Regions from separate parts of the Eubacterium sp. 3_1_31 genome, predicted to be linked through region 1. Evidence: a T-box and tRNA genes for the amino acid it is inferred to sense, from the RefSeq annotation. Region 1 holds a T-box; the other holds one or more tRNA genes.
The links. A T-box is a leader RNA that pairs with one kind of tRNA and senses whether it is charged. The one in region 1 lies ahead of alaS (alanine--tRNA ligase), so its partner is inferred to be a tRNA-Ala.

Region 1 (15,713 bases):
AACCGTTTTGATCATCTGATCCATGATCTTATCCATATAATCACCTAAGGGATCAAACATATTGACATACTCCCATAATTCCATTGCATGGGCTTCACAATATTCTAAAATATCTTTTAGAAAATGATGCGGATAAACATCCTTTCCTTCATTACTTGTTTCTCCTTCAACACGAATTGCTCCACCACCAATTGAATACACAATCATATCCCCAATTTCCTGATTCTTTTCATCAAAAGCAATCAAGCGCATGGTATTGGGATGCTTTAAATCTTTTTTATTCTTGAAAAACACCAAACATGCTTTAGGTTTCATCGTTTCCATAATGATAGCATCTGTTAAATGTCCCTTTCCCGTCAAGGATAAAGAACCATAGAGTTCAACTTCATAATGATGTGCCATAGGATAACGTTTCTGAAATAAACGGCAGGCACGCTGTGGTCCTAATGTATGTGAGGAGGATGGTCCTGGACCAATCCGATATAGTTCTTTTAATGACTTCATATTAAGCTCCTTGCAATTCTAATAAAAACATTTCAAATCCCATTTTTTTATCCAGTAAACCGCCTTTTAATTTCTGATCCAGTGTTGCTAACTTTGCCAACATGCTCATCAGATAAGAAGCGGATAAATTCTGCACACTCTGCATAGCTAATTTTATACGGTATGGATGTGCATGTAATATATCTTTGATCCCATCTTTGGATTCCCCTTGCATCATCAAGGTTTTTACTTCAAACAGAAAACGAAATTGAGATGCTAACAGGGCAATCAGATAAATGGCATCGGTATTAACGACACACAAATCGCACCAAATGCGAAAGGCTTTACGAACATCCTGCTCCACCACCGCATTGACCAACTCAAAAACATCCTCTTCTAACGGTCTGGCTACTAAATGAGCAACCACATCCTGCGTGATATCACCACCATAAAGCTGCAATTTATCAAATGCAGAATGAATGGTTTCCATATCCAGTGGTAATCGTTTCAATAATTCTTGCATGGCCTGTGCATCTACATGCAACTGTCGGCGCTGTATTTCCTCTTTCACACAACTTTGCTTACCGAGATCATCCAGCTTGCGAAATTCTAATACCTTCCAATTTTTTTGAATCAGCTTAATGATTTTTTTGCGTGTATCTAATTTCGCGAAATCACCAATCAGAATTAACACCGTACTTTCCATCGGTTGTTTCACATAATTTTCTAATCCATTGGGATCAATTCCTGTATCATTGGCAGCGGATAAAAAATTTGCATGATAAACAAGAATAATCTTATAGGCAGAGAAAAAAGGAATCGTCATAGCATCCTCTAGGATCGTTTCCAGATCACATTGCAAGGCATCGTATTGAACGGTATTTAATTCATCGCCATCTGCTATATATTCTTTGATGATCGTTTGCAATGTTTTTTTCAAACGAAACTGTTCTTCTCCATACAAGACATAATTCATGCTTATCACCTAGGTAATATTATACCAAATTGCTGCTCAGCCGTCTTGAAAAAACGAAAATATTTACAAATTTTTATTGTAACCCCACCATGTCTTGCACTTATAAGTGGTAAGATACCTTCTTTTTCCATAGCATCCAACACTTCTTGATGAGGATGTCCATAAAAATTATGTCGGCCACTGGATATTAGTGCAAGGGCTGGATGCACTTGATGTAAAAAAGCTGTTGCAGAACTAGTCTTACTGCCGTGATGCCCTATCTTTACGACATCCGCCTCTAATTTAGGATATAGCTGCAATAATTTTTGTTCGCCTTTTATACCTAGATCACCCATAAATAAAAAGGAGGTATCATACAGACGCAGCATCGTAACAATACTATTATCGTTTTCATCTTCACCCTCATAATCTAAAAGAAAAAACTTCATCCATGGTGTTTCCTGTTGTTTTGCCAGCTGTTTATGATCGATAATTTCATCAACATGCATTAATTCTTGCAACTGTGCAACACCACCACTATGGTCCATATCGGCATGTGTCACAATGATCTTATCAAGATGATAAATCCCTTGGGCATGCAAATACGGAACAATAATCTCTTTTGGAATATTTTTCTTTTTATGTCCCATAACATCAATCAAGATAACTTCTTTGTGATAGGGAGTAATAATAAGCGTACAATCGCCTTGTCCAACATCCAGCATCGTAACCGAAGCAAACGGCGAAAGGTAGGGACGTATAAAAAATATAACAAGAAGCAAACATAGGGTAAGACTATCCTTCCAATGTACATAGGAAATATACCGCATTGCTGATAAACACCATAAAATTAACCAAAGGATAGATACACTGCCATACAACGGATAAGAAATCTGCTGTATTAGGCGCAATGCTGCTAACATCCATTGTATCAGCAAAAACAGGTATTCTGTTGCCGGTAGGATAAGCAGCCATGCCAGTACATAGAGAATAGCATAGACTTTACGCAGAAAGGAAAACAGAGCCATTTGCAGCGGATCACATGTATGATAAAACCACATCTGTGCTGGAAAAAGCACCAACATGCCAACTATTTTTTTATTACGCTTTGCGACATGAAACATAAAAACCAGGCGAAAACATACAGGAATCAGTAAAGCAACCTCATAGGCCATAGAAGGCGCTAACAAAATGGTAAAAATCATTGATATACCAAGCGTATCTTTCTCATCAAAATTGGTAAAAAGGCCAGAGATAAGCGAAAAGCAAACTACGCGTAAGATAGAGGAAGATAAAACAGTAAGATAACTCATCCCCATCATTAAAAGAAGTGTAAGCCTATGGGCTTTGGCAAATCCCCATTTGCGTGCCATTCGCTTTGTAAGAAACCGTGATAAAAAAGCAATATGCATACCACTGGATAGCAATAAAAAAGATACTTCTTCTTCATGAATACCATACAGCATGGCTTTTAAAAATTGCTGAATCGCAACATCTTTTGTTTCAATATTGGCATATAATCGATGACGTAACGTAGTCCCTTCTTTGATAAGAGTATAACTTTTTACATTCATACAATATACCATTCCTTTACGTTTTGCCCATGTCGCAAAATGAAACTGTCCCAAATTATGTATACTATCGATTTTCTCATAAGTTCCACGCAATTCTACTACATCATCAAAAGATACCTTTTTCAATCCATATAGTAAAAATCTTCCCTCTTTGTTAGCCCCAATCATATATCCTTGTTTGATTTCTTGTATCTTCACGATACGAGAAGAAATTTCATGCACATCAGACAAACGCTGAATTCTTACAAATACCAGCAAACAAAACACCAGACATATGATTTCTCCTCGATGAAATCGTTTATGAAGAAACCATAGAGCACCCACCAGAAAGAAGAAACTGCTGTATACGGGCAGCCAGCTAAATATAAGGACAATACAGCCAATACATAACCATATGCCCTTCATAAACAAATATGCTCCTTTATTTTATCAAACAATTTATCCCCAATTCCCTTTACCTGTTTCAAATCCTCTAAAGTCTGAAAAGGCATTTGTTTTCGATATTCAACGATACGCTGTGCAATCGAAGGACCAATCCCCGGCAAAGTGTCCAACTCTTCTAGCGTTGCGGCGTTGATGGAAATCTTTGTGATCCTATGTTTTGAGGGTACAACAAGAACACCGTGATGTTCTATATCCATAGTCAGATTTAAACCACTGATATCTGCTTGCTTGGTTAATCCTCCACTTGCTTTTATGGCTTTTTCCACATTCGCATGACGCTCTAATTGGTAGACACCTGGATGCTGTACTTCACCTTTCACTTCCACACTTTTTACAGCACTTTGATAATTACGAACATCTATGACTTCATAACGTTCATAATAAAACAAGAAAAATAAAACACTAAAAAAGATACCTGTCTTTTTCATATAGATCCCTCCATTTAGCTATACGACACAAACAGGCTTTTTCCGTAATAAATTATAAAAAAGATACCCGTATATCTAAAACAGGTATTCTCAATCTTTCAATAGTATAATATAGAAATAGCATTATTATCAAAACGTTCCTATACGCTTAAATTCTTTTATAAAACATAAATGAATCATCTTTTTTGCAGTACTAAAATAGCAGAAAAAAAGCAGAAAACCTGCTTTTTCATACATCGATTACTTCAAATTAACGATTTTAACCTTATAAGGTTCTTCCACATTAGAAACCTCAACAATATCACCCAGCTTATTATCCAACAAAGCAACTGCTAAAGGGGTAATATTGGACAATTTTCCATTTAGTGGATCAGCTTCTATAGAACCAACAATCGTATACGTTTCCTCTTCCTCACTAGAAAGATCTTTAATTGTTACGGTAGAACCTAAACCTACTGTTTTACTACTTGTTTCTTTATCGCCTTCAATGATTTCGGCATTGGCAATCATTGCTTCAAGCTCACGAATTCTAGCTTCTACACGTGCCTGATGGTCACGAGCAGCATCATAATCGGCATTTTCACTAAGGTCACCCTGTGCACGAGCTTCCTGTAATTCTAAAATGACTTCATCACGTACTACATGGATCAGATTATCCTGTTCCTTTAAGAGTTCATCTAACCCTTCTTTGGTTACATAAAACTTTTCGTCTGCCATATTTTCACTCCTATCGTCACATGGTATTATACCACGTTTTCCTGAATAATACTACTTATTTTCGTCATCAACAAATCAATCGCCACCATATTGTGACCCCCTTCTGGGATGATGACATCTGCATAGCGTTTGCTTGGTTCAATGAACAGATTATGCATATCTCTTACCGTACTTGTATATTGTTCAACAACTGACTCTAATGTCCTGCCTCGCTGTTTTACATCACGCAACAAGCGACGTATAAAACGAATATCTGCATCAGTATCAACAAAAATCTTAATATCGCATAAATTACGTAAATCTTCGTTTTCCAAAACAAACAGTCCTTCAATGACAATAACATCACTTGGTTCTATATGCTCAATGCTATGCGAGCGGGTATGTTGAACAAAATCATAGGTTGGTTTTTCTATAGCCTTGCCCATAGTCAGCTCTTTCAACTGTTTTACTAATAAAGCATTGTCGAAAGCAAAAGGATGATCGTAATTCGTTTTTACACGCTCTTCCATCGTCTTCTCGCTTTGATCTTTATAATAATCATCCTGTCGGATAATGACGACGGACTGAGTGTTCTCATAACGATCTTTCAACTGCTGTGAAATCGATGTTTTACCTGAAGCACTGCCTCCGGCTATTCCGATTACAATCGTTTTTTTCATCACATACACCTTCTTATTTATTCAAATGGAACTTTTCTTGATTCTGTAACTGTTCCTCATAAGATTTCGCATAATGAACTTTACCATCGCCATATACATCCGCAACAAAATACAGATAATCACTCTTTGTCGGATGCAAAACGGCTTGTATTGCATCTTCTCCCGGATTTAAAATCGGACCGATCGGTAAGCCTTTATACTTATATGTATTGTATAAGGAATCAATATCCGGATTCACTTCACAGTCTTCTCCACTTGTTAGATCATCATACAATGCATAACATACGGTAACACTGGATTGTAACATCATATCTTTATCTAAGCGATTAAAGAAAACACCGGCAATCAATTGCATATCCTCTTTCGTACTTGCCTCATATTGAACCATACTGGCAAGAGTTAGGATTTCATGCATAGTGAATTTACTGGAAACAATATCCTTTTCATATTTCTGATAGATTTTTTGAAAATGATCCAAAAATGTTTTGGTAATTTCCTTTTCATCCGCATCCTTTGCAAACGTATACGTTTCCGGGAACAAATAGCCTTCCAGTTTCACTCGTGTCTTATCGTTTAAGATATCCTTTGTCAAAAAAGGATATGTCTTCATAAGTTCTTTAAGATAGGTATCATCATTCCACAGTTTTAACAAATTCTTTGCATTTACACCTAGCTTGTGTTGCAATGACTGTGCAATATCTTTCGCCCACATACCTTCCTTAAACGTAATCATCACTTCATTTTGCTTTGCTTTTTTAACATCATTCAAGTTTTCTAAAATCGTTTCTGTATCCCAAGAACGATCCAATGTAAAGACACCAAATTTGATGTCATTCAAGCCTTGCAGTTTCATGCACAGCTTTGCTGCCTGTACATCCTGTATCAATCCAGCTTTTTCCAACTTGTCTAATACAGACGCATTACCTTCGCCTTCTTTTACTTCAAAGATGACTTTTTCTGGTGTGGTTGATGGAGCTTTTAGCTTTGCGGTATACATAGAAAAGGCTGTGACACCAATAACCAAACAGATAATAACAAGGATGGCAGGTATCAGAATCTTCTTATTCTTCAGCGCCTTCATCTTCTTGGAACGCTCCTATCACTTCTTCGATCATCTGCCATTCCTCATCTGTTTCAACCGGCATCAGATTGCCTTCATCATCATAAGCAGAGGCAAAAACCTCTTCTCCTTCATCTTCAGGATCCGCAAACACTACATATTTGCGTCCTTTTTCCTCATCTTCAAATGTGAATAAAATTTCCATTTCTTTTTCATTGCCACTTTCATCTGTGACAAACATCGTATTTGTTTCTAACATTATATCCTCCTGTAGAAAGGGGCTTTTACAGCCCCTGATGATTTCTATCTAGATAGCCTTGTAAAATCTGAACAGCAGCCATCTGATCAATAACTTTCTTGCGCTTCTTGCGGGATACATCTGCACTGATAAGAATGCGTTCAGCTGCAACAGTTGTCAAACGTTCATCCCAAAGTATCACTTCCACACCTAAGGTTTCTAGTTTTTCTTTAAACATGATGGAAATCTCCCCGCGAATACCGACATCTCCATTCATATGCTTAGGCAATCCCAGCACTGCCTTTTTTACCTGAAATTCATCGATGTATTTTTTTATCTGCGTCAAAGCGGAATCATAATCATCCTGTTCAAAACGTATGGTTTCGACGGGACGTGCTATCATCCCTAAGGCATCACTCACACTGACCCCCAATGTACGTGAACCAAGATCAAGTCCTAAGATTCGCATCAATGCTGATCATCTTCCAGATAAGCGCGCACTAACTCTTCAATAATTTCATAGCGCTCTACGCTTTGGATAATGCTGCGGGCATTGTTATGGGAAGAAATGTATGCAGGATCATTGCTGATAAGATATCCGGCCAGCTGGTTCACCGAATTATAGCCACGCTCATCCAACGCTTCCTTCACGACACGTAATACATGCTTGATATTGTCACGCTTTAAATCATCTGATTTAAAAGACATCGTCTCTGTAATATCTCTCATCGTATTACCTCCTTTTTTTATCTTTCTTTCATTTTATCCTATTTTCTATAAAATTGAAACCCTAAGACAGTTTATTTTTAATGAATTCCACGGCTTCATCCACTTTCGTCACATCTTTGCCACCGGCCTGCGCAAGATCTGCTCTTCCTCCGCCTTTGCCATCACAAAGCATTGCTGCCTCTTTTACCAAATCGCCACACTTAATACCATCAGCCACAGCCAATTTATCTGCGCCAGCAACAAATACAACCTTATCGTTGCAAACACTTGCTAAAAAGACTATTACATGTTCTTTTTGTGCTTTGATGGTACTAGCGATATCTTTTAACGCATTAGCGTCAGCACCATCCATGCGTTTGATCAATACATGACGACCATTGCACTCTTTCACCTCATGGATCAATTCATTCGCCTTCAGTGTGAACATCTCACTTTGCAAAGCAGCCAATTCCTTTTTCAGCTGCGCATTTTCATGCAACACTTGTTCTACTTTCGTATCTACATTGACAATACTCTTCATCTTCAGATCATCTGCTATATGACGCAGTGTCTTTTCTTCCGCAGCAAAGTCTTCATAAGCACTATAGCCTGTCTTTGCCGTAATACGGCGGATACCGCTACCAATACTTTCCTCAGAGATAATCTTGCATATACCAATTTCCTGTGTGTTATTTACATGACAGCCACCACAGAATTCTTTTGACACATCGCCCATTGTAACAACCCGGACAACATCCCCGTATTTTTCATCAAACAATGCGGTAGCTCCGCTTTGCTTTGCTTCTTCAATCGGCATTTCCACCTTACTTACAGGATGATGTTCACTGATAAAGCGGTTTACCAGTTGTTCAATTTCCTTTAACTGCTGCACACTTACCTTTTCAAAGTGTGTAAAGTCAAAGCGTAGATATTCATCACTGACAAAACTACCAGCTTGTTGAATATGATTTCCAACAACTTTCTTCAAAGCACTTTGTAATAAATGTGTACAAGAGTGATTGCTGGTGATAATATCACGTTTTTTATTATCCACTGCCAGTTGCAGCTTGCTGCCAACATGCAAACATCCTTCTTCTATAACAACCTTATGTAAATGCTGTTTATGTGGTGCTTTCACAGTATTGACAATACGGCCTAATGCATCCCCCATAAAGCTGCCACTGTCCCCTATCTGGCCTCCACTTTCCGCATAAAAGACGGTTGTGTCTAAGATGATATCGCCTTCATCAGATATAGCATCCACTTGCTTACCATCTTTAAATAAAGCTATGACCTGTGCATCACATGTTCTTTCATCATAACCGATAAACTTACTATCTTGTGTAAAGGCCATTAAATCTGCTGACTGACTAGACATAGATTCCACATCTTCACGAGCATTGCGGGCACGCTCGCGCTGTTTTTTCATCTCTTCATCAAAGCCTTGCACATCTACTTGATATCCACTTTCTTCTGCTATCTCGCATGTCAATTCTAATGGGAACCCATAGGTGTCATACAACTTAAAAGCCGTCACACCATCCAATAACTTATTATCTTTATTTTTTTCCATAACATCCAGCAATAATTTTTCACCATCTGCCAGTGTAGCATGGAAACGTTCTTCCTCAGCTTTTACCAGTTTTTCAATATAATCAATTTTTTCTTCGATATATGGATAAAAGTCTTTCATGATTTCATAAACAACCGGTACCAGCTTATACATAAAGGCACCTTCAATTTTCAATTTTCTGCCAAAACGAACAGCTCGGCGTAAGACACGGCGTAACACATAGCCACGTCCTTCATTGGCGAATAATGCACCATCCGCTAACGCAAAGGTCACGGTACGGATATGATCCGCTATAACACGAAACGCCATTTTGTTTTCAGCATCTTCATAACGCATGGACGTATATTGTTCACATGCATGAATAAGCGGCAAGAATAAATCGGTATCAAAATTAGTTTCACCATTTTGCACCAAACAGGTCAAACGCTCTAATCCCATACCGGTATCAATGTTTTTCTGTGGCAATTCTTTATAATCCTTGCGTGCAACTCCTTCTTTGGCATCAAACTGAGAAAAGACATTATTCCAGACTTCAATATAGCGGTCATTTTCCATCTCTTCAAAAAACAGTTTTTCACCCAGTCCTTCTGGATCATATGCTTCCCCACGATCATAGAAGATTTCCGTATCCGGTCCACATGGTCCTTCTCCGATTTGCCAAAAGTTATCCGCTGTTTTTAAGATGTGCGAAGGATCCACACCAATTTCGTTTGTCCAAATATCATATGCTTCTTCATCATCAATATACACCGTGATATACAAACGATCTTTATCAAAACCAATATACTCTTCACTAGTTAAAAATTCCCAAGCAAAATGAATTGCCTCTTTTTTAAAGTAATCCCCAATTGAAAAATTACCGAGCATTTCAAAAAAGGTGTGATGACGTGCCGTCTTACCAACATTTTCAATATCATTTGTACGAATAGATTTCTGAGCATTGGCAATTCTTGGACATTCCGGTTTCACTGTTCCATCAAAATATTTCTTTAACGCCGCAACTCCGGCATTGATCCATAACAAAGTAGGATCATTGTGAGGAATCAGACTAGCGCCTGGTTCAATCATGTGTCCATGTTTCTTAAAGTAATCAAGAAACAGTTGTCGTATCTGGTTACCTGTTAAATTTTTCATGTCAACTTCCTCCTTAAGCATAAAAAAACGTTCCTTATCCAGGAACGCAATCATCATTACGCGGTACCATCCCGGTTCACTTTCACTGAAAGCACACCTTACTTATCATCGTTAACGCCGATGTTCTCGCGAAAAGCTCCAAAGCAGCCTTCCATCCATCCTGACACGAAAACTTCCACCTTCCGTTTTCTCTCTATGCCGCAGCAGGGATGTACTCCTCTTCTTCTACGCTTTTTTATTCCTTCGCTATTATAACAAATTCTTATTTTACACGCAAGCCATTCTCACACGATTATCATTCATCATGAATTTCGTCACTGCATACTACCATCGCAAATATCATGGTATTGTCTCCTCTGCCATCACTTCATCAAAATCTCGCCAGATGTCTTCCCATTCTCCTACCTTATCACTTGTTTTCGAATGCAGATAGCTGCGGAAAACGATTTGGGCTACAGCCGCAAAAATAGGGGATAATATCACACCTATGACACCAAAAAAAGCATCCGATATAAAAATAAAGACAAACGTTAACAGCGGTCGTACGTTCATAGTGCGATTAAAGATCAAAGGCTGGATAATATTAGATTCTATCTGTTGAATACTCCAGACGATGAAAAACATCATCCATGGGTAATGGTCATAATGTAAAGCTGCTACGGCTGCTATTAAGATAAGCCCTAAAGTAGCTCCAACATAAGGAAATAAATTTAACAATGCCAAAATCATAGCATAGAGTAAAGCATTTGGAAAACGATAAAGACTTAAGACAATCCCGACACTGACAATAATGAATAAAAGATCTAGCATGGTGCCTGCCAAATATTGATAAATGATATTGCTCAGCGTATGATAAAAAGTCGCAACCCGTGTTACATTTGGTACTATTTTCTTTGCTGTACGTTTCCAAAAATCCATATCGATGGAAATAAAGAACGCAATAATATACGCAATACCATAGTCCGTTAAAGTGTCAATGACACTTTTTGCTGAATCTATTGCTATTATATACCCTTCCTGCATATAATTTTGCTTTAGCGTTTTCAAATTGTCATACGCAATATGATGTTGTTTTAAAAAGCCTTCCAACTGTTGCAGCCATCGTGGGACAAGTTGTGCCAACTCGAGCGCCTGTTGATACAACAAAGGTAATAAAACAGCTAAAAATGCACCTAGAATCGCCAACAAGCCAATATAAACTAACATTACACTGACCTTTAAAGAAAATTTTTGTTGTACTCGATCAATGATTGGCTGAAGGAAAAAAGCTAATAATACACCACTTAGAATAGGTAAAAAAGCACGATAAATAGCAGCTAACCATGCATCTAATGCCAATTGTTTAATAATTAATAGCAAAAGAAAGATACATGCTAAGCAAGGAAGAAGCTGTTTCGCATGAAACAATATTCGTTCATATCGTTGTTTCATAAAAGAAAAACCCCATTCGTGGGGTTAATCCAAATCCATACAATCACAAATTTGATCCATCGCCTTATGGTAATTCTTTTTCATTTTCTTCTCAGCTTTTTTTGACTGATGACAAAGATCCTCAATTTCCTCATCTTTCATATAGCCAAGATATAAACCCATTAAAAATCCCATAACGGCAGCACCTAAACATTTGTTCATGCGTATCACTCCTTCTTACACATCTAGTATGGTAAGCTTTGATGAAGTTATGCATGAAACAATTTGCGAATTCGCATTTCTAAGGTGCTATTACGCTGATGACGTTCTTTGCGTGTTACCGCTTTATGTAACATATCACGCTCTCCCAATAAAACAAGACTTTTCTTCGCCCTAGTAACTGCGGTATATAATAAGCGCTTGCTCATCATATAGGCATATTCTGAAACAATTGGCAAGATAACAATGGGATATTCACTGCCTTGTGCTTTATGAATGGAAATACAAAATGCATGGGTAATATTATATAGCTGTTCATTGCTATATTCCACCATGATACCATCAAAATCAACAAGTAATTGATGCTTCTGTCCTACACTTTCAGAAGCATAAGCGATATCTACAATTTCTCCAATATCACCATTATACACCTCATCTTCGGGCTGATTTTTCAGTTGCAAGACCTTATCACCCACACGAAAGATGCGATAGCCAACTTTTAGTTCTCGTTTATGAGCTGTTGAAGGATTCATCATTTTTTGTAAAGCATTATTCAAAGCATCAATTCCGGCTACCCCTCCATACTTTGGAGCTAACACCTGAATATCCTTTGATTCATAGCCTTTTTCTAAAGCATTGGCAACAATACGAACAACCAAGTCACGCACTTCATAATTCTGCGCATCAAAAAAGGCAATGTCTTTAGCATAATCTAATACTGTAATCTGTTCTTCTCGTATTTCATGAGCAAGCGCAATCACATCACTTCCCTCACTTTGACGAAATATTTTATGCAAGCGAGTGACGGCAAATTGTTCACAAGCAATCAGATCTTTTAATACGCTACCACATCCAACACTTGGCAATTGATCCTCATCTCCGATGATCAAGATTTTCTTTACTAGTTTTGAAGCTTTTAAAAGATTATAAAACAACCATTGATCCACCATGCTGAACTCATCAATGATCAGCAAATCACATTGCAATGGTTCTTTTTCATTCACCAAGAAGGTATTCGATTCTAAATCCCAACGCAATAAACTATGAATCGTAGTAGCATTACAACCACAAAGCTCACTCAAACGTTTAGCAGCTCTTCCTGTTGGTGCACATACAGCAATTACATCATTTGGATAATGCTGTTTATAAAGCGTTAAAACACCTTGGACAATCGTTGTTTTACCAGTACCAGGTCCTCCTGTCAAAATTGAAAAGGAATGCGCAAAAAACGTAAGAATGGATTCTTTCTGTCTCTCCTCATATTGTATGTGTAATGTTTGTTCCAACTCTTCCATGTCTTGCATGAGTTCTTCTTTTAAAGTTGGTTCTTGTTCTTCAAAAGGAAACATTGCCAAAAAAGCAGCAATACCTGTTTCACTATCATACTGTGTATGGTGATAGATTCGCTCCTCTTCTCTATGTATGAGAAATTCTTTTGCCAATTCATCTAAGTAAGAAGACAAATCTACATCTTTAAACTCTTTTTCAACACGCTTTGTCAAATCCTCAGTAGTCACAAAAGTATCGCCACTCGCCATGCACATCTCCAATATCATAGACAATATAGCAGCTTTGATACGGTAGGGATGATTTAATCCAAAAGATAGCTCCTGTGCTAATTTATCAGCAGTCTTAAAACCTATACCATCAATTTCTTCAATCAAGCGATAAGGGTTTTCTTTAATAAGGGCAACCGCCTCTTGCCCATACTTTGCCTCAAATTTCATGATATTGCGGACACTGATACCAAAACGAGTAAAGAAAAAAGTCGTATCATCAACATCATCATGTTCATGAATTCCATCTAAAATAACTTGGCGTTTTTTAGGCGTAAAGGATGGTATCTGTAATAAGACTTGCTCATCCTCTTTGATTCGTTCAATGACATTTGGCCCTAAAGTCTCTACTAAGAGCTTAGCGCTCTGTTTTCCAATGCCCGGGAATAAAGAACTTGCAAAAAAACGAATTAAACTCTCATCATCCTGTGGCATGACTTTTTCATATGCTTTTACCTGAAACTGCATACCATAACGAGGATGATCTACATAACTGCCATGTAGACGGTAAATAACTTCTTCCTGTAATTCTCGAAAGAAACCTGTAGCGATAAAATCTTCTTCATTCGCATCATAGGTTATAAATTTACCAACAGCATATCCATTTGCCTCATTATAAAATATCGTATGCAGCAGTTTTGCCTCTAAAATCAGTTCTTCTTCCATTATGGCCTCCTTACATTATAATGTTAAAAACAAAGAAAGGATAGCAAGAATATTGTTGCACATATGTACCCCTGTACTAACGATAATGGAATTGCTTTTTTCATACCCATAAGCTAAAACAAGACCAATACCAGTATATAGAAACAGATATGTCACATCCGTGAAATTCCCTTCGATAAGAGAATCCATGATATGGATAAAGCCAAAGAGAAAGGAGCTGATCAACATTGCCCAACTGAAAGATACACGTGAGCGTAAACATGTAAAAACACCACCACGAAAAATGGTTTCTTCAACGATCGGCGCAAAGATCACACTAGAAAAAATCGTAAAAGCCGGAGCAACAATAGCGTTCTCGGCAATAACTTTTTGATTTTCACTATCCCCTGTCTGAGTGATGATACTTACCAAGATATTTAATATATAATTTGCCATAACCGTAAGAAATACAAGTGCAAAAATCATAGGTAAATATTTTTTCCAATTCGCTTTGAATTGTAAAATGGAATCCAGCCAAATCGGCTTTGCGACCCAAATAACAAAAACCATAATCATGACATAAGACACAACGGAAATAGGAATGTTAAAGGTTGTTGCTTGCGGATCCACCATTAAGGTTAAAACCGTTAATATCCGTGGTAACAAATACGTATAACCAACAAAATAGAAAAGTAATAAAAGGATACAGCGCGTAGAGGAAAGATGTTTCATATTAGTTTTTTCCATGGGCTACATGCTCCTCTATTTTTTTCTGCATACTGATACCATCACAGAAAACCTCTTCAATGACACCACCGCCTAAGCATTCTTGACCATCATAAAAGACAGCTTCTTGTCCACAGGTAACACTAGCCACACCTTGTGGATAGCATACAAGAACGGTTGTTTCATCAATAAACTGTAAAGATATCTCATGATCTTGTTGACGATAGCGGAATTTTGCAGTACATGCATATTCGTTTTCTGGTTTATGCGGGCGCAGCCAATTCACGCCAGATACAATGCAACTAGTAGAATATAACCAGTCTTTTTCATTTCCATTGGTCACATACAGAATGTTTTTATGTACATCCTTACCTACTACAAACCATGGGCCTTTATTACCACCAATACCTAATCCTTTTCGCTGCCCTATCGTATAATATAAAACCCCGATATGACGACCAATTACTTCTAATGAATGAATATCAACGATATCACCATCTTGACTTGGTAAATAATTTTGTAAAAACTCTTTAAAATTACGTTCTCCAATAAAACAAATGCCCGTAGAATCTTTCTTAGTAGCTACACTTTCTAATTCAAGTTTCTGTGCAATTTCACGAACTTCTGCTTTATTCAAATTACCGATTGGGAATAATGCGTGTGCTAATGCATCTTGAGAAACCTGGCAAAGAAAATATGTTTGATCTTTATTTGAATCAGCGCCACGTAACATACGGCTATATAAAGGTGTGTGTTCCACCTGTGCATAATGTCCCGTTGCTAAAATATCAAACCCCAGTTTTCTGGCATATTTCATGAATGCATCAAACTTGATATATTTATTGCATAAAATATCTGGATTGGGTGTTCTCCCTTTTCGATATTCATCTAAGAAATACGTAAATACATTATCCCAATATTCCTTTACAAAATCCACCCGCAATAAAGGAAGTCCTAACTTATCTGCGACAGCTTTTGCATCAAGGTAATCCTGCTCCTGCGGGCATACATCATCTTGAATCGTAGGATTTCCCATAATATCATTATTGGCAAATGAATCCCAATTGCGCATGAATGCACAGGTTACATCATAACCCTGCTCTTTTAAAATATAAGCGGCAACGGCAGAATCCACGCCGCCTGATAAACCTAATAATACCTTTTGTGCCATTTTCATCACCATT
Region 2 (17,626 bases), on a different contig from region 1:
TATCTTTTAAATGAGATTCATATAATTCTAATCCTTCATCCCATTCCAAAACTTTTCCTATTTTATCTTCATGCGCCAAGTCAATCATGATTTCACCATCGATATAACGTTCGACTTCTACTTCGATTTCTGGATTCATTTTGCACCCTTCGTGGTTAAAGAGCTTGATCCCATTATCATGATAAGGGTTATGGGAAGCACTGACCATGATACCACAATCAAAATGCTCCTTTTGTACCAAATACGAAACGGAAGGGGTAGGACATACCCCTAATAGATATACGTTTGCTCCTGTGGAAGTTGCACCAGCTGCTAATCCCATTTCAAACATATCACTGCTAAGGCGTGTATCTTTCCCAATCAAGATTTTTGCATGGCGCTTTTTTCCATAATACCATCCCAGATACTGTCCGATGCGCACTGCCATATCCAAAGTGAGTGTATCATTGGCGCGTCCACGTGCACCATCGGTTCCAAAATATTTTCCCATAATGTCATTCCTTCCTTTTACTTTTCTTTCACCGCAATTGTTACTGTCGCATTTTTCACTGCATACGTCGCCAGTTTGTTTTTGCCTTCTACAATAAGTGGTTGCTCATACGTACCTGCCTTATCTATCTTACTGACATCTACATAAACATGCAGATCTTCGATCTTAACTTTATCAATGACCTTTTTTGCCCCGGAAATAGTCACACTTGCATTTTGCTGTGTACCATTTGCCAACGCAAAGGTAAAACCATCCATGCCATTTTCGATTTTGATTGGTACTTTATTCATGACACGTTCTTTTTTATCTGCCAATTTCACAGATATATTTACAACGCTTTCACTGATTTTTGTCACTCCATTAGGAGGAACAATCGGCATCGGGAAGTCACGATTGCTGGTCAGTGTAGATGCCGGTATCGTGATCGGTAATACTTCAATCTGATCCAATACACTTTGTTTTGCGTATACTGTAACCTTATCATGATTTAATTTATACGATTCAATCGCTTTATTTGCCGGTATTACACCATTTGGCACAATGCTTAAGCTTACGCGCTTATTGGGCTTGCTGACTTTGACATGCGCATTCATCTTATCCGGAATAATATCCACATCCATCTTATTTCCTTTATCATCATATGCAGCTATCGTCGCTTCGGTCGTAAAATCACTTGTGTAATTTTTCTTAACATCAATCAAAGCTTTGACATAAGCAATCGAATCTAAAGTTTCCGCAGATGCCCGGACATGAACTTCACCCTGCTCTAATTCTGGTTCGCCTAAATCGTAGATACTGTCCATATTCGAACGATTCACAAAATCATATCCTAACGTAAAACTGCGAATTGATTTTTTCTTGATGGTCACGATGCCATTGCTCGGTTCCAATACTACTTCAACACGACTTGGTGCACCCTCTGTCGTATATTTTACTTCATGTGTTCCTTCCGTAAGATCCGTCAAATTCGCAACGACACGGAAATTTTTCTGTTGTTTCACACTTTTGATATCACTGATATCCCCAATGATACGCACCTTTACCATCTCATCCAAACCAGTGACTTCATAAGCTTGATTGGATACGACCGCACTTACCTTATACTCTCCTAAGGTTTCCGCACTCTTCATATTTTCAAACAATCCACTATTATCAGAACTCATCCCGAAATAAAACAAAACAGCAACCATCAAAGCAACAATCTTGCCATGCTTCTGATTAAATAATAATTTATCTACCCAACCGCTAATCCAGCGAAAGACACGGCTTAAACGAATTTCCACATTGGCATATGTTTTCGCAAAAGTTTGGGACTTTTCAGCAATCGCCTTGGCTAACTCTGTCTTTCCTTCTGAGCTTAGCTGTGTTCTTTTTTTCTTCTTTGCCATTAAGAATCACTCCTTTCATCATCATTCTGTAAGGAGGAATCATCTTCTTCATCTGCTTTTTCATAATGCAATACGATTGCCTCAGGTTCAATGACATCATTAAAAAGATCATCGGCCATACCCATACTACTTAATGGATTTACTTTACTATGGTTTTCTGTATCATCATGTGACAGCTTCAAATCTTCTTTCTTTTTCTTTGTTTCTTTCTTCTGCTTCTTATTATCTTGACTTTCCTCTTTCTTACGATCTTCTTTTGCTTTATCCGCTTCTATTTGCGCCTTGGTACGACGTTTACGCTTTTTCTTTACCGGTTCCATCAAAGTCTCTTCCATCATAGATGTCTTATCAATAACCTCTTTGGCTTCCTCTTCCATGTCTTTTTTATCCGTCACGGTATCCGTATCAACAATTGTTTCAAACAGTTGATCTAATGGTGCATCCTGTTTTACAGCAAGATCTTCTATTTCAATCTTTTCCTTACTGTTTTCTACGATCACCACATCCTGTTCATGGACCGGTGCTTGTTTATCCTTCTTTTTCTTCGTATATTTATTAGCTGTTTCGACATTATTTTTTGCCCGTCGATTCTTTCCTTTGAAATAATGTGCAAAAACCCCTTGTTTCTTACCGGCAGGCAGCTTGTTGTCCGGTTTGCTTTCTTTCTTTTTCACACTGCTTTCTTCTTTTTCCTTCACATTGCTTTGTGTGCCTAAGATATTCATCAAGAATTCCCGCAAACTTGCTTCCGAATACACCGTAAGTTTTCCTTCTTGGGCAATCGAAATATTCCCGGTCTCTTCACTGACGATGATCGTGATGGAATCGGTAATTTCACTAATACCAACAGCAGCGCGATGACGTGCTCCATAACTGGTAGGCAGTTCTCTGGAAGTCGGTGGGAAATAGGCAGCAGCACAGGCAATCTTTACCCCTTGGATAATGACGGCACCATCATGCAGCGGCGTGCCATATTGAAAGATGGAGCACAATAACTCACTGGACACGACGGAATTCATCGGTGTTCCGGTTTTAATGAAATCACTTAACGAATGTCCTTGTTCTATCGAAATTAAAGCGCCGGTCTTTGTCTTAGACATCTCCGCACATGCTTTAACTAGCTCATCCACTAAATTTTCACGTTCATTCACTGTCAACGAGGAGATACGTGAAAAGACGCTGGTCTTACCAATTTTCTCCAGAATACTACGAATCTCCGGTTGGAAGATGATGATAATTGCAGGCACTCCCCAATTCATGATGGATGTTGTCATAGCTGCTATCGTATTTAATTCCAGATAAGTGGCAATGGCCTTAACAATGATAACCAATAGAATACCTTTAAAGATCTGAATGGTTCTAGAATTATTCTTAACGATTTTCAAACAATAGTATACCAATGCCCAGACGCAGGCAATATCAGCCAATTGTCTGATCAATACCCATAGATTATTCAGTGTGAAATAGCTCATGAGAAAAACACTCCTCTCGTATGTATTATTATAGCATAGAATCAAACACTCCCATACAAAAAGCGTCAAGATTTTGCCCCACACTTCTATCTTTTTTCGTTTTGTAAACAGATTTTACCAGAAGCAAACCCTGCTCCTTTCCTGAAATAAAAAAAGATCCCACCTTTCATAAACAACGTTTATTTATTTCCGTTGTCTACTTTAGAGGGATCCTATCAAACTACATCTCTTTCATTATTTCATTAATACAATCCGCAACACTATCATACACTACACCAATTTGTTCTTTGATTACACTGCGGGCATGTGACAATGTACTGCCCTGAAATTCTTCCAGCATCGGCAAATCGTTAAAGGAGTCTCCGATTGCATATATGGCATCATGATCCAACCCGAAATGATCTTCGATATAATACAACCCCTCAGCTTTGGATACCCCATGAGGAACAATGTCTACACAATTCACATTAATAAAAGCTGTCGCATAGCCTTTAAAATTCGCATTAATGTAATGCGCGATTTCCTCTGCCAGAATCGTATCGTTCAAAGATACGACCAGCTGCGCAATCTTACCGCGGTCTAAAATAGTTTCTTCCGCATCAGAAGCATCCGGCATATTTCCATATTTATGATCAATCTGATTTTTATCTACACTGAATTTATATCGATGATATCCATCATTAATAACATAAGAGACACAATCTAAAGTCTTAATATAACTGATGATGTCCAATGCATGATTATATTCCATAAACATACATTCCAACAAATTACCATCCCCATCATATATGACACCGCCATTGTTGGTTATGATAAAATCATACGTAAATCCATTACGCTCGATCTCCTTTTGTAAAGACTCCATGCTGCGTCCGGTAACGATACCAAACAGATTACCGGCCTTGCGAAAACGTGCAATTGCCTCAATATCCTTTTCTGCGACCAGCTCTTCTGTACGCAATGTTCCATCATAATCACTAGCGAGTATCTTCATAATCATCCTCCATCTTGCAGTTTTATTGTATCAAGTTTTACGAAAAAAACAATGTTTTCGTATAACTTTTTAGGAACATCCCATACTACAAGCAGGAGGTGTTAGAAATGGCACGAAAGAAATACCGTCCTGGAATGAACTGCGAAAAAACTGGTAAATATGCTTGCTATGATGCAAATGGCAACGAAATGTACCGTGATATCGACGTTGAAAAGGACAGACGTTTTCCTCCTTCTCAGGAAGAAGGATGCTACTACGAAGAGCAGTAGTATTCTAACTGACTGTTCGCACGTATGTGCATAAGAAAAATCCTTCCCATCCTTATCGGATATATGGAAGGATTTTTTTATGTTTAAACCGTATGATCTCGTTTTTCTGAAAGTTCCTTTTGGTTTTTCTTACCTATTGAGCTTTTTGATAATCCAACAGACGATATACAGCTCTGCCATTGCGAATACCTAATTGCAAGATTTTGATACTTTCTGTTTCTTCTTGCATCACCTTTACCAGACAATACTTATCTTTTAATAACTTTTCTGCCATCGCCTTGTTCATGGTTTTCCCAATCCCCTGTAAGAATCGATCCTCTTTCCATAGTGCGAATTTACAGCCATTGCGATAATTGACACAGCCAAAGCCTTTCGTATTTTCCACGATTTTATTTCCGCATACTGGACAAATGCCAACGGCTTCACGTTTGTCATCAATAGGCACACTCTCCACCTTTACATGAGAAAGATCCTCTTTTAGATGGGGGATAAAAGCTTCCAGCACACTGTCTACCAGCGTTTTCACATCTGCTTTCCCTTCCTTGATATCTTCTTGAATGACCCACCATTTGGCAGTTAAATCAGCGGTTTTAATTTCGTCAGGCAATAGGTGATAAAAATCCTTTCCTAGCTGTGTGGATAAGATTTGTTTTCCCTTCATGACGACATATCCTCGTTTCAACAAGGTTTCCACAATTTGTGAACGCGTAGCGCTCGTACCGATTGAACCGTTTTCGCCTTTTTTCCCTTTATCCTTTTTCTTTAGAATATCCTTAATTTCTTTATCCTTCACATACTTTGCGATGCTTGTCATGTCTTTGATCAACGTTGCTTGAGTATAACGTTTTGGTGGATTTGTTTCTTTTTCCACAAAGACATCCTCTTGTAAGACTGCCTCATAATTCCCTTTTGGTAAAGTAAACTTGCCACTGTCTGTTTCTTCATGATCGCCATCATCTTCTTTTTCTGGTTGAAAGAACTGTTTATAGCCTTCATCTAAGATAAAGGTACTGACTGCTCTTAATTCCCCTTGTTCGCTTTTGATACTGGCAATCACTTGCCGTTTTTTAATTGGTGGTAAAAATTGCATGATGTAATAACGGCATATTTCTTCATACACTTTCCGTTCATCAGGCAATAGTGCTTGGATAGGGAAATCACTCATGGTAGGAATGATAGCATGATGTGCCGTAACATATTTATCATTAAAGCATTCAGAATGAATTTGATAATCTACCGGATAGCTTTCCTGCAATTTTGCCATAACATGTGGCAATACTTTATCAGCCTCTGTAAAATGTTCTTCCTTTAAATACTGCGAATCACTGCGGTTATACGTGATTGCCTGATATTTATCTCGCAGCGTTTGTGTAATCTGATCTGTCTTTGCCAATGTAAAACCATATTTGGTATTCATATGTGCTTGCAATTTGGCTAGATTAAAAGGTAATGGCGGCCGCACTTCCATTTCTTTTTCCTCAACTTTTACTTTTTGTACATCCTGTTGATGAACCTGTTGTGCAATTTCTTCCAATATCTCTTTATGCAAGATATGTTTTCCATCATCCAACAAATCAGATTTCGGTTTAAAAACAAAAGGAATAAGAACATCTTCATGTAATAGTGCACCATCGACATGCCACTCATAATACTTTTGTTTTACATGGTTATCAATTTGCTCATCCCTTGTCACAATCAATCCAAGGGTAGGACTTTGCACACGTCCCACACTCATCCCACTGCGTCTTAATGCTAAGGAATATAAACGCGAATAGTTAATACCCACTACATAATCCGCTACTGCTCTGGCATAGGCACTACGCCCTATAGCTATGAGCTTTTCATCATTATCAATAAGCTCATGAAAGGCTTTTTTTATATTCGCCGGAGTATTATCATTGATATATACCCGCTTAACAGGCTTCGTATTTTGCGCATATTGTAAAATTTCATCGATTAGAAATTGTCCTTCATCATCCGGGTCACCTGCATGAATGATTTGATCACATTGCTCTATCAATGCCATGATCTGCATGACGCGCTCTTTCTTATTGCCATCTGGAACCAGCTTCCAGTTTTCAAAACAAATCGGCAGATCTTCTTTACGCCATTTTTTATATTTTGCATCATACTCATCTGGTTCACAAAGACGCAATAAATGACCATATGCCCAAGTAATCGTCACATTCTTTTTGACAATGACTCCTCGCACTTCTTTACTTGGTCCATCAATGGCCTTTGCGATTGCTCTTCCTAATTCCGGTTTCTCTGCAATGATCAAGGAATGCACACAGCCTCATCCTCTCTTTTACACTCATTAGCTTGCATGGTTTTGGATAATATCTTACCTCATCCAGCCAGCAGGTACTGCCAATTATAGCATATTTCGGCAAAAGCATGAAGAAAATCTTAGTAACCAAACTGCTCATGATCGTGGTATTGCTCGCTATGGCAAAGCGTTCAAAAGACTGACTAGCCCTTTTTTCTTTTTCACATTTTTGATGATTTTATCGTATGTACCTTTATTCACACACAATAACCTTGAATATGGTATCCAGCATTCCAGATACATTTTTTTATAAGGAGATTCCTATACAAAAAGATCACTCCTTTTGTAAACAACGTTTTATTTATTTACGTTGTCTACGAAAGAAGTGATCATATCACATGTTACTTTCTTTATCCTTCTTTATTTTACAATCAAACGTGCCATGACAATACCTTCACGTTCTTGTAAGCGCTGCACCAATTCTTCACTTACTTCATCATTGGTTTCTAAAATGGTATACGCATAGTCTTTCTTACCTTTACTAGCCATGTTTTCAATATTGATACCATGATTACCTAACGCTGTGGATACGCTGCTGATCATATCCGGAATATTTTTATTAATGATACAGATACGATACTTGGTTTCCTGTGTGATTTGCATATCCGGTAAATTCACAGAGTGCGTAATATTGCCATTTTCCAGATAATCCATGATCTCCTTAGCTGCCATCACCGCACAATTTTCTTCGCTTTCCGGTGTTGAAGCACCTAAGTGAGGAACCCCAATAACATTATCAAACTGCATCAGCGCATTGGTAGGGAAATCGGTAACATAGCTGCCAATCTTACCTGCCTGTAAGGCTTTTACCATTGCTTCATCATCAACAAGACCACCACGAGCGAAGTTTAAGACACGTACGCCATCCTTCATCATGGCAATACCTTCCGCACTGACAATGTTTTTCGTAGCTTCCATATAGGGTACATGCACGGTGATATAATCACATTCCTCAAAGATCGTTTTTAGATCCTTTGCATGATGAATGCGGGACTTTAAGGTCCATGCCGCCTGTACGGAAATATAAGGGTCATACCCATACACTTCCATGTCCATGGCTGCCGCTGCATTTGCCACTTGTACACCGATGGCACCTAAACCAATGACGCCCAACTTTTTTCCGGCAATCTCCGGGCCGACAAACTGGCTCTTACCTTTTTCAACCGCCTTGGAAATATCTTCACCTTCCAGTGATTTTACCCAGTTCACACCTTGAGCAATTTTACGGCCACTTAAGATCAGCGCCGCAATCACCAATTCTTTAACCGCATTGGCATTTGCTCCCGGTGTATTGAAGACAACAATACCTTGCTCACTGCACTTATCCAATGGAATATTATTGACGCCGGCACCGGCTCTGGCAATACATTTCAAAGAAGCTGGAAATGCTACATCATGCAGCTTCGCGCTACGCACCATGATGGCATCATAGTCATCAAAGTCTTCGCTAAAGCTATATTTGGTTTCATCAAACTGTTGAATTCCTGCTTCTGCTATCTTATTAAATAATTTTACTTTCATATGGTTTTCCCTCACTTATTTTCTTCTTCAAATTTCTTCATGAAGGCAATCAGTGTTTCTACACCTTCCATAGGCATGGCATTATAAATGGATGCCCGCATACCACCTACTGCACGATGACCTTTCAGGTTGCTCATACCGGCTGCCGCACTTTCCTTCGCAAACAGTGCATCCAATTCTGCATTCGGAGAACGGAAAGTCACATTCATCAAAGAACGATCACTTGGATTTACCTGTGTCTGATAGAAATCGCTTGTATCTAAATACGTATATAACAGCTTCGCTTTTTCTTCATTACGCTTTGCCATGACAGCTAAGCCACCCATCTCTTCGATCCATTCCAATACTAAGCCTAAAATATAGATGGCATACGTTGGTGGTGTGTTGTACATAGAATCTTTTTCGGCAAGTGGTGCATAATCCATCATAACAGGTGTAAATTCCTTCGCATGGCCAATCAGATCCTCACGTACAATGGCAACAGTCAAACCGGCGCAGCCCATGTTTTTCTGTGCTCCGGCAAAGATGATGCCATAATCCTCTACCCGAATCGGTTTTGATAAGATATTGCTGGACATATCCGCAACGATAGGCACTCCCTTTGTATCCGGTACATATTTCCACTCTGTACCATAGATCGTGTTATTGGCGCACAAATAAACATAATCCGCATCCTTGTTTAATGCCAGCTCCTGCTGTTTTGGAATATACGTAAAATCTTTATCCTTACTTGTTCCTGCCAAAGCAATATCCCCATATTTCTTCGCTTCGGCATATGCTTTATTGGCAAAATATCCGGTGACGATGTAATCTGCTTTCCCTTTTTGCAGCAGATTTAAAGGCACCATTGAAAACTGTGAAGTTGCCCCTCCCTGCAGAAATAATACTTTATAGTTATTAGGAATTGCCAGAATGGTTCTAAGTCTTTCCTCTGTCTTTTTAATAATGGCATCATATGCCTTGGAACGATGACTCATCTCCATGACCGACATTCCACTGCCCTCATAATTCAGCATCTGCGATTGTGCTTTTTTCAATACCTCCAGTGGCAGCATGGATGGTCCAGCTGAGAAGTTGTAAATTCTTTTTTCGGCCATAATTCGGCACCTTCCTTTCTTTTTACTTTATGTATGTGATGATAATTATAGCACATATGAAATAAAATGAAAGTGATAATGTAAAAAGCTTATAAATTTTCTGAAATAGTTTTCTTAACATAAACAATCCGGCGATGCTTGTCCTTGTATCAAAGACACAATAAAAAAAGCACTATCCTAAAACGCTTTTACATTAACGTCTAAAAGATAATGACTTTTTACTCTATGCAGATGGCATAAGCTCCTCTTTGCTGCCTTCATCATAAACATATGTTTAGGCAAAAACAACTTGAATCAGCATCATATAAACAAACGTGCCGCCAATGATACTGATCATATTATTACGTTTCCATATATGCAATAAGACAACACATCCAATTCCCAGAAACTCTGGAATTCCATAGGGATATGACATAAAGGCTGTATGGCGGACACAATATATGATAAGACAAAGCATGATTGCCATCGGTAATACTTTGCCAAGATATAGGATTCTTTTAGGAAGTTTATCCGGGTTTTTAAAGATGAGAAATGGTATCGCTCTGGTTAGGAAAGTACAAAAAGCTACAACTAAAATAATGCTCAACGATGCCTGTGTCGTTATCATGATCGTTCTTCCTTTCTTCGTTCAACATTTTTCTCAAAGATCAGCAAGAAGATAACCAGAAGCAATAATGCCGGTAATAAAAAGTTATCAAAGCCAAAGACAACAATACTTATAAGAATGGCGAAAGCCGCAATATAAGCAGGCAGATGATTAACAGTATGCAGCCATTGTTCTACAAAGATGACAGTAAACAAAGCTGTCATAGCAAAGTCAATTCCGGTTGTATCAAAATTTAACAGACTTCCTAAAACGGCACCAATCACTGATCCTATGACCCAGTAGCATTGATCAAAGAGAGAAATGAAAAACATCAACTTCTTCCCATGTTCCTCTTTTTGATCAGGAATGGCACATAATAAAGAATAGGTTTCATCTGTTAAAGAGAATATCATATACCACTTCTTTTTTCCCATTCTGCTAAACACATCTAGAAAAGATAATCCATAAAACAATTGTCTAGCATTTACTGTAAGTGTAACTATTGCCGCCTCTAGCAAATGAAAACCAGAATGAAAAAAAGTTAACATAACGAACTGCATACTGCCTGCATAAACAAAAAAACTCATGAAAAAGGCCCACAGCGCAGAATATCCTTGTTGTTCACATAAGATGCCAAATGCCATACCTAAAAAGACATACCCAATCATAACCGGAAAGCTTAATTTTATAGCTTCTTTCACAATTTCTTTCAATACTATCACCCCTATTTAGTTTCTTATTGTAATGGATTTATTGAAATATTACAACTATACCATAGACAATAGCTTTTCTTTATCAATAAGAAATGATCGCATAGTTAAATTATACTTTTTCGTTAAAGTCGTTTATTGTCAATTTTTTCATTCTTTATTATTGACAAGATGACCCCCTGCATGATATATTATGTAAGCACTCAAGAAATGGGGTTTTAGCTCAGCTGGGAGAGCACCTGCCTTGCACGCAGGGGGTCATCGGTTCGATCCCGATAAGCTCCACCAATAAACATAGTAGATTCCGAAATATCGGGATCTTTTTTTTGGTAAAAAACGATTACTGAGATTGGCAAACACCTTATTGTTAAAACCACAATTGCTTATACGTAATCATAATAAAAAAAAGGCATTGCTGCCTCAATATATAAAAAAAGTAACCTGGGGACAGGTTACATTTAGGAACGCCTTTATCCTGTGCGTGCAAGAATTTAGAGAACAAAGGCTGAAATGTCCAGAATACGTCTGAGATATCGGCGACGCACATTCAAATACTGCATGGGAGTGCAATACTTCAACGTCTGAACATGATCCTTTTCCACCCATTGGGCTTCCCCCGGATCCCCCATTGCAAGAACTCACCCCGTTCTTGCACTTTTATTTTATCCTAAATCTTTATGTAAAACAATATTTTTGGTAAAAGTTGCCATTTATTTCAAAAAAAGTTAATTAAATACAAAATATGGCAAAAACCGTCAAATACGGATATATGTTTTATTGCGTTTAAAAGAACTTCAGCATCTGATACCATACATAAAGAAAACTTCTTTTTTAAGAAAAGAAGTTATACTTTTATATGGATTCTTGAATGTGAAATAGCAGCTGATGGTTTCGTGTCTGCAAATACACAAGTAGCCATTAAGCATAATCCACAAACACCAGCAATAAATAATTTTTTCATAATCATTCCTTATTTTAAAAAGCAAGAAAAGTCTCGTTTTCTGAATATCAGAATGCTATTTTCTTGCTTTTTAATTTTTTTAACTATATTAAAAATCTTTTATACTTTTATATGTATGCGAGATGGTGAAATTGCAGCTGATGGTTTAGTATCAGTAAAAACAAATGTAGCCATCAAACACAATCCACAAATACCAGCAATAACCAATTTTTTCATAATCATTAACCTAATTCCCTGATTATGTTTAGACCATATGCATATCATCATCGACAGGCATATGATAATTGATTATCTTGGATTAAACAATAAAACGGCCTTTTATTAATAATAAATAACTTTATTTTAAAATTTCGCTAAATTATCAAATAATTATCAACTTATATCATTTCTTCTAGAACTTTATCATATATATATAGTTTTTTATAACAATTAGTTTCATTTATTAATTTTCTTAATTCAAATTGGAAGACTATAGCAAGATCTTTATCTTTATTAAAAGGTAAGATTTTTTCCATTATTAAATCCTGTTTTTCTATTGAACTTAGCGCTTTGTAATTTGCATAGAAAAAGTACATATGTTGTGCAAAAACAGGATATTTCTCAATATTTTCAACCGGTGGTATGTTAATGTTTAATTCCAATCTACTCTGACAATTTGCCATATATAATAAGTCAATCAAATTAAATGTTTTTTGGTGTTTTACCATTAATTTAAAATATCTTAGAGATATTTGATATTCTTTTTCATAATGATATATATTGGCAAGTGTAGAGTATGTTTCTCCTATTTTATAATCTGACACTAATGCATTTTCTAATATCCCTTCCATTTTTTCTATGTAATCTAACCTTTTACTTTTATTTATATATGTATATAAGATAATATAGTAATTATATACATCAACTAATCTTATATAATTTTTTGCATGCAGAAAAGTTTGTTCCAAATCTGATAATACTTCATTCATACAATCAAATTTGTTAGTTATAGAAAAGTATTTTACGATTAATAGTTTCATATAGGGCTTATCACTTTTTATTAAATTATATTTTTTTATCGAATTAGTATAAGCCTCACAGTTTTCCGTAGCATAAAGTGCTGCTCTTTCTATAATCAATATTTTGTATAAATCACTATAAACACTTGGGAATATTTCGAGCATTTTCTCATAATGCTTTGCTTTATGTTCTGTTATAAATTCATTTTTTAAATAATGGTTTTTAACATCAGTAATCAATTCATGTATCTCAGAATAATAAACATAATTTTTTAATCTATTCAACAACCTTAGAATTTTATATGATATTGTCATAATAGCATCAATATCATAAAACTCAATCGCTTCATATAAAGAAGTTAAAGATAATTCAACAGCATCATCTACTTTTTTGAAAAATCCAAATTTTAAATTAAACTTTTGTAGAATTTCAGGATAAATGCTATTTCTACAAATATATCCTTGTTCTAACTTTTTTAAAGTATTAACACAACAAACATTCATACAAAAATTACTTTTATTGAACTTTTCAGAATCAAAACTAAATAACTCTTCTCTATAAACACCTATCAATAAACCAATTAAACGTTTTCTCTCTTTTATATTCATAAAGACTCCTAAACCTCATATAAAAAGTATCTTCATAAATCAAAATATTTATATGATTCATTATACCAAAATAAATACATAAATAAAAATCAATTAGATTTTTTTCAAAAAAGCATTAATTATAATCTTCACCATTGTTTTCTATCATTTCTTCAAACATATTCAAATAACTATAATTGTTTTTATTTACAAATGTTTTTCTTAGCTCATATCGTGTTATATCTATTAACCCTTTATCTGATAATAAAGGTGCGATTTTTTTCATGATAATTTTTTGTTTAACAAATGCTTCAACATCATAGTTTTGATAAAAGTTATACAAATATTGTAATACTAAAGGATGTTTTGCAAGAATATCTTGTGTTAAAGTAGGTATATCAATCAATAAATTCAAATGGCTTTGACAATTTGCCATATAGATTATATCAGTTATATGCATATTATCTCTATATTTCATAACTTTATTAAAATAGATAAGGGCTTCTTCATAATTCTTTTCCATGTGCAACGTATTTGCAATACTAGAACAAATTTCACTTACTTTAAATTTAGGAATATTTTCGTTTTCTAAAATCTTATTTATTTTATTGAGATAATGTATTCTTCGCTTTTTCTCAATTTCCGAAAATAATAAAAAGGCATAATTATAAATATCAATCAATCTAACAAAATTCTTCTCTTCTAGAAACTTGTCTTCCAAATAATCAATTTCCTCTTTCAATGATAGATATTGTTCCGTTATCGCATAATATTGTAACATGTACAACCTTAATAATGGATGATTATCATCTTTTATATTTAGCTTTCTTATCTTCTTACGATATTCATCTATGTTATCAATTGCAATCGATAAAGCACTCGCCATAATTAGCTGTTTCAATAAAACATCAAACTTTTTAGGTAATAAATTTAGAATCTGTTCATAATGTTTAGATGTAGTACTGGCAACCTCTTTATCCTCTAAATAATATCTGTTTACATCAAAAAATATATTATATAGTTCTGAATAATATACATAATTTCTAACACGTTCGAGCAAATTTAGAATTTTGTCACAAATCCTGCCAATGCCCTCTAAATCAAAATATTCAATCGCCTCATACAATGGTTCCATCATCATCTCAACAGCAGTGTCAACTTCGGGGAAATAATCAAAACGCAGCTTCAATTTAGCAAGTAATTCATCATATACTTCATCAGAACGACTACATTCGCCACTTTCAATTCTTTTTAAGGTATTGATCGTACAAATACCATCACAAAATCTTAATAACGTATACTCATTCTGTGTATTATGACGTTTTTCTTCACGGTAGATCCTTATTAATTTACCAATGACACGAATTCTGTTTTTGTTTTTAATTCTCACTAAAATTCTCCTCTACATAATCACTCCCCCTCACATAAGTATAAAGTATTTTCCATTTTTTGGAAATAGAATTAACAGAAAAGCGATTGAACTGAATTATTTCAAAAAAACAAAGAAAAAGAGCTATTCGCTCTTTACTAAAAACATTGGTAAATATTCCATAACATGAATAACTTTGTTCAAAATACGGTATATATAAGCAGCTTCTTCTTCACTTTTTGGCGTCATGGATTGGCTTTGTGACAAGGTATTCATACTGCGATAGGTCAATATATTATAGAAATGACAATTGGCAGCCTGTAGATATGGTATAGCTGTTTTAGCCGCAGCATAATTTTCTGTTTTCAATGATAATAGAAAACGTACATAACAATCCATTGCTGAATGCTGATCATATTTCTGTAAGAGCTCTTTGCAACTCTCATATTCTTCAAAATACAAAGATAGCGCATAAAGATAATGATGTGCACAGAAGGCATCAGAAGGATTTAGATTTAAAATCTCCTGGAACTGTTGTTGAGCTTTGCGCATACAGCCAGCTTCATAAAGTGCGCACGCATAAGTGAACTTAATATGAAATAAAGGTTTTGCCTGCTCAATAGAGTAAAAATCATCTACCTTGCGTAAGAAAAAATCTTTACCTAAATTCATAGTAGCTAATTCCATTCCCTCTTTATAACGCTGTATTCTTACTGCATGATCTTCTTCATAGGTTCCAAGCATCATATAGGCCTCAATACAGTCTTCACATATATCTAATGCTTCATAAGCTATTTGCTGTTTCTTCTGCCAGGAACGAACACGCTTACTCTCTTCAAGCTTTAATAAAGCCTGTTGATAGGATTGTTCATTTTTAGTATAGCCGACATGACTTTCTTCTAGAAATGCATCAAGACTCATTTGAAATGTCATGCCTATATCAATAATGTCAATTTGCTCTTTCATACTTACCTCAATTCATTCATAACCTGCGTAATTAAAAAACAGATGTCTGTTTATGTAAAATTTTTAATGTGTTGTAACGCCCATCGCTGATTGATTTCATGAAATTTTTTGGTATCTTCTTCTGGCATGCGTTGCTTAACTTGCAGATAGGATTCCCATGTTAGGGCTAATACATCTTCTTGATCATTTTCTGTATAAGAAAACCAAATCGTTTCACTTTGTTTATCCCTATCTTTATAACGAAGTGTATTAGGATAACGCTGTTGTTTCTTCAGATAGATATAAACTTTTAATTTCAGAATCTCGATGACTCGATCGTCGAAACCTTCTTCCAATATATGAATCTTTTCTGCAATGTCACGAGCATCGGATATATAACGTTTCGTGGCGGACATATCTGCATACAGGTGATGATCCGCCGCTTTCTTTTCTTTTTCTGATTTCATCAATAAGACAAAATGATGTTGTTTATCCGGATATATACAAGTATGAAAAAAAGATATGCGTGTTCCACATCTTGGACAGGTAAACGCATAGAATTCTTCCTGTTCCAATTGTTGCTTTAAATCTGGTTCAAATTCCGGAATTACTACGGTATCACTAGGCTTGTGCGTATGCCAAAGACAAGTCGGACATGTTATTTCTACTAAGATCGATTTCATTAAATCACCAACTATGTACATTATACACGCTTACGCCAAAAAGTCACGTACTACCTGTCTCTACCTTATAGATACCAACACCTTAGTAAAATCGTACCTATCCATTCCTTTTCTTTATCAACTTTTGTAAGAATTTGATGAATATTAACAAAACTTCATAAAAAAGGCTTTCAATCCGTCCTTTTTCTATATTATAATAATGGTTGTTACAAATGAATAAAGTAAAATTACTATATGAGGTAAAGCAATATGAAAAAGAAAGAAAAAAATACCCGTAAACGTAGTCTGATTATTGACATCGTTTTACTGGCAATCATGCTGATTGTCAGTGTCATCAGCTTTTACATCGCTTATACGTTTGGTCTGATACCAATGAAATGGATAACGATCTTTGCCGTTGTTGTCGGATGTAGTTTCCTCATCCTTCTTCTTTTGAACTTTAAGAAACTTCCTACATGGGGATTGGTCATGAAACGTTTTGTATTGATCGTCTTAACGGTATGTATTGGGACATGCGGTTATTTTCTAGATAAGTCGCGAACGACCATTAATAAGATCAGTAAAACGACTGTGAATGAAGATGGCTCAACAACCAAAAAATCTAAAATGTTCGTCGTTGTGAAAAAAGACGCTGATATCCAAGACTTAGACGATTTAAAAGATCAGACGATCGGATTCCAAAATGGCAGTGATGAGGATAATGCAACTTATATGAAAACATTGTTGCAAAAAGAAATTTCCTTTCAAGAAAGAGAAGAAATGGATTATACGGCTTTAATAACAGATTTAGAAAATAATGCTGTAGCTGCTATTGCCATGAGTGAAACTTTCTACAACATGTCAGCGGCCAATATTGATAAATTCTCGGAAGAAACAAAGATCATTGAAACCTATGAACGCGAATTAACAGACAATCAAAAGAAACATAAGGATATTACAAAAGAAACCTTTACCGTTTATCTGAGTGGTTTGGATAATGTAGGCTCTCCGGATCAGCAGACACGTACCGATACCAATCTGATTTTAATCGTCAATCCGCGAGCAAATCATATTGATATGGTGTCCCTTCCAAGAGATGGCTTTATTCCAAATACAGCGACCAACAATGTCAATGACAAATTCACCCATACGGGAATGTATGGAATCGATACCAGCGTAGAAACCTTACAGCAGTTCTTTGGTATTCCTATTGATTATTATGCCCGTGTCAGCTTCAATTCATTGAT

Region 2: it encodes a tRNA-Ala, which carries the amino acid that the T-box ahead of alaS (alanine--tRNA ligase) is inferred to sense. The anticodon was not compared.

The regions. Positions count from the first base shown of each region.
Region 1 covers NZ_CAXUBY010000053.1:992-16,704, reverse strand. Annotated here, with positions in the region: gene ACESSZ_RS14675 (L-serine ammonia-lyase, iron-sulfur-dependent, subunit alpha) at 1-504, opposite strand, end outside; gene holA (DNA polymerase III subunit delta) at 506-1,459, opposite strand; gene ACESSZ_RS14665 (ComEC/Rec2 family competence protein) at 1,465-3,417, opposite strand; gene ACESSZ_RS14660 (ComEA family DNA-binding protein) at 3,414-3,884, opposite strand; gene greA (transcription elongation factor GreA) at 4,125-4,601, opposite strand; gene udk (uridine kinase) at 4,628-5,260, opposite strand; gene mltG (endolytic transglycosylase MltG) at 5,274-6,341, opposite strand; gene ACESSZ_RS14640 (DUF1292 domain-containing protein) at 6,322-6,579, opposite strand; gene ruvX (Holliday junction resolvase RuvX) at 6,605-7,027, opposite strand; gene ACESSZ_RS14630 (IreB family regulatory phosphoprotein) at 7,027-7,287, opposite strand; gene alaS (alanine--tRNA ligase) at 7,349-9,973, opposite strand; T-box leader at 10,011-10,210, opposite strand; gene ACESSZ_RS14620 (AI-2E family transporter) at 10,313-11,404, opposite strand; gene ACESSZ_RS14615 (hypothetical protein) at 11,429-11,605, opposite strand; gene recD2 (SF1B family DNA helicase RecD2) at 11,653-13,824, opposite strand; gene ACESSZ_RS14605 (CPBP family intramembrane glutamic endopeptidase) at 13,840-14,550, opposite strand; gene mnmA (tRNA 2-thiouridine(34) synthase MnmA) at 14,537-15,700, opposite strand.
Region 2 covers NZ_CAXUBY010000008.1:65,814-83,439, reverse strand. Annotated here, with positions in the region: gene glmM (phosphoglucosamine mutase) at 1-490, opposite strand, end outside; gene ACESSZ_RS05290 (CdaR family protein) at 508-1,878, opposite strand; gene cdaA (diadenylate cyclase CdaA) at 1,878-3,350, opposite strand; gene ACESSZ_RS05280 (HAD-IIB family hydrolase) at 3,571-4,344, opposite strand; gene ACESSZ_RS05275 (hypothetical protein) at 4,452-4,613, shown strand; gene ACESSZ_RS05270 (DNA topoisomerase) at 4,747-6,903, opposite strand; gene ACESSZ_RS05265 (3-phosphoglycerate dehydrogenase family protein) at 7,303-8,463, opposite strand; gene serC (3-phosphoserine/phosphohydroxythreonine transaminase) at 8,475-9,560, opposite strand; gene ACESSZ_RS05255 (branched-chain amino acid transporter permease) at 9,835-10,167, opposite strand; gene ACESSZ_RS05250 (AzlC family ABC transporter permease) at 10,164-10,814, opposite strand; tRNA gene ACESSZ_RS05245 (tRNA-Ala) at 11,069-11,144, shown strand; gene ACESSZ_RS05240 (hypothetical protein) at 12,195-13,424, opposite strand; gene ACESSZ_RS05235 (hypothetical protein) at 13,540-14,793, opposite strand; gene ACESSZ_RS05230 (hypothetical protein) at 14,917-15,738, opposite strand; gene ACESSZ_RS05225 (CpXC domain-containing protein) at 15,789-16,400, opposite strand; gene ACESSZ_RS05220 (LCP family protein) at 16,650-17,626, shown strand, end outside.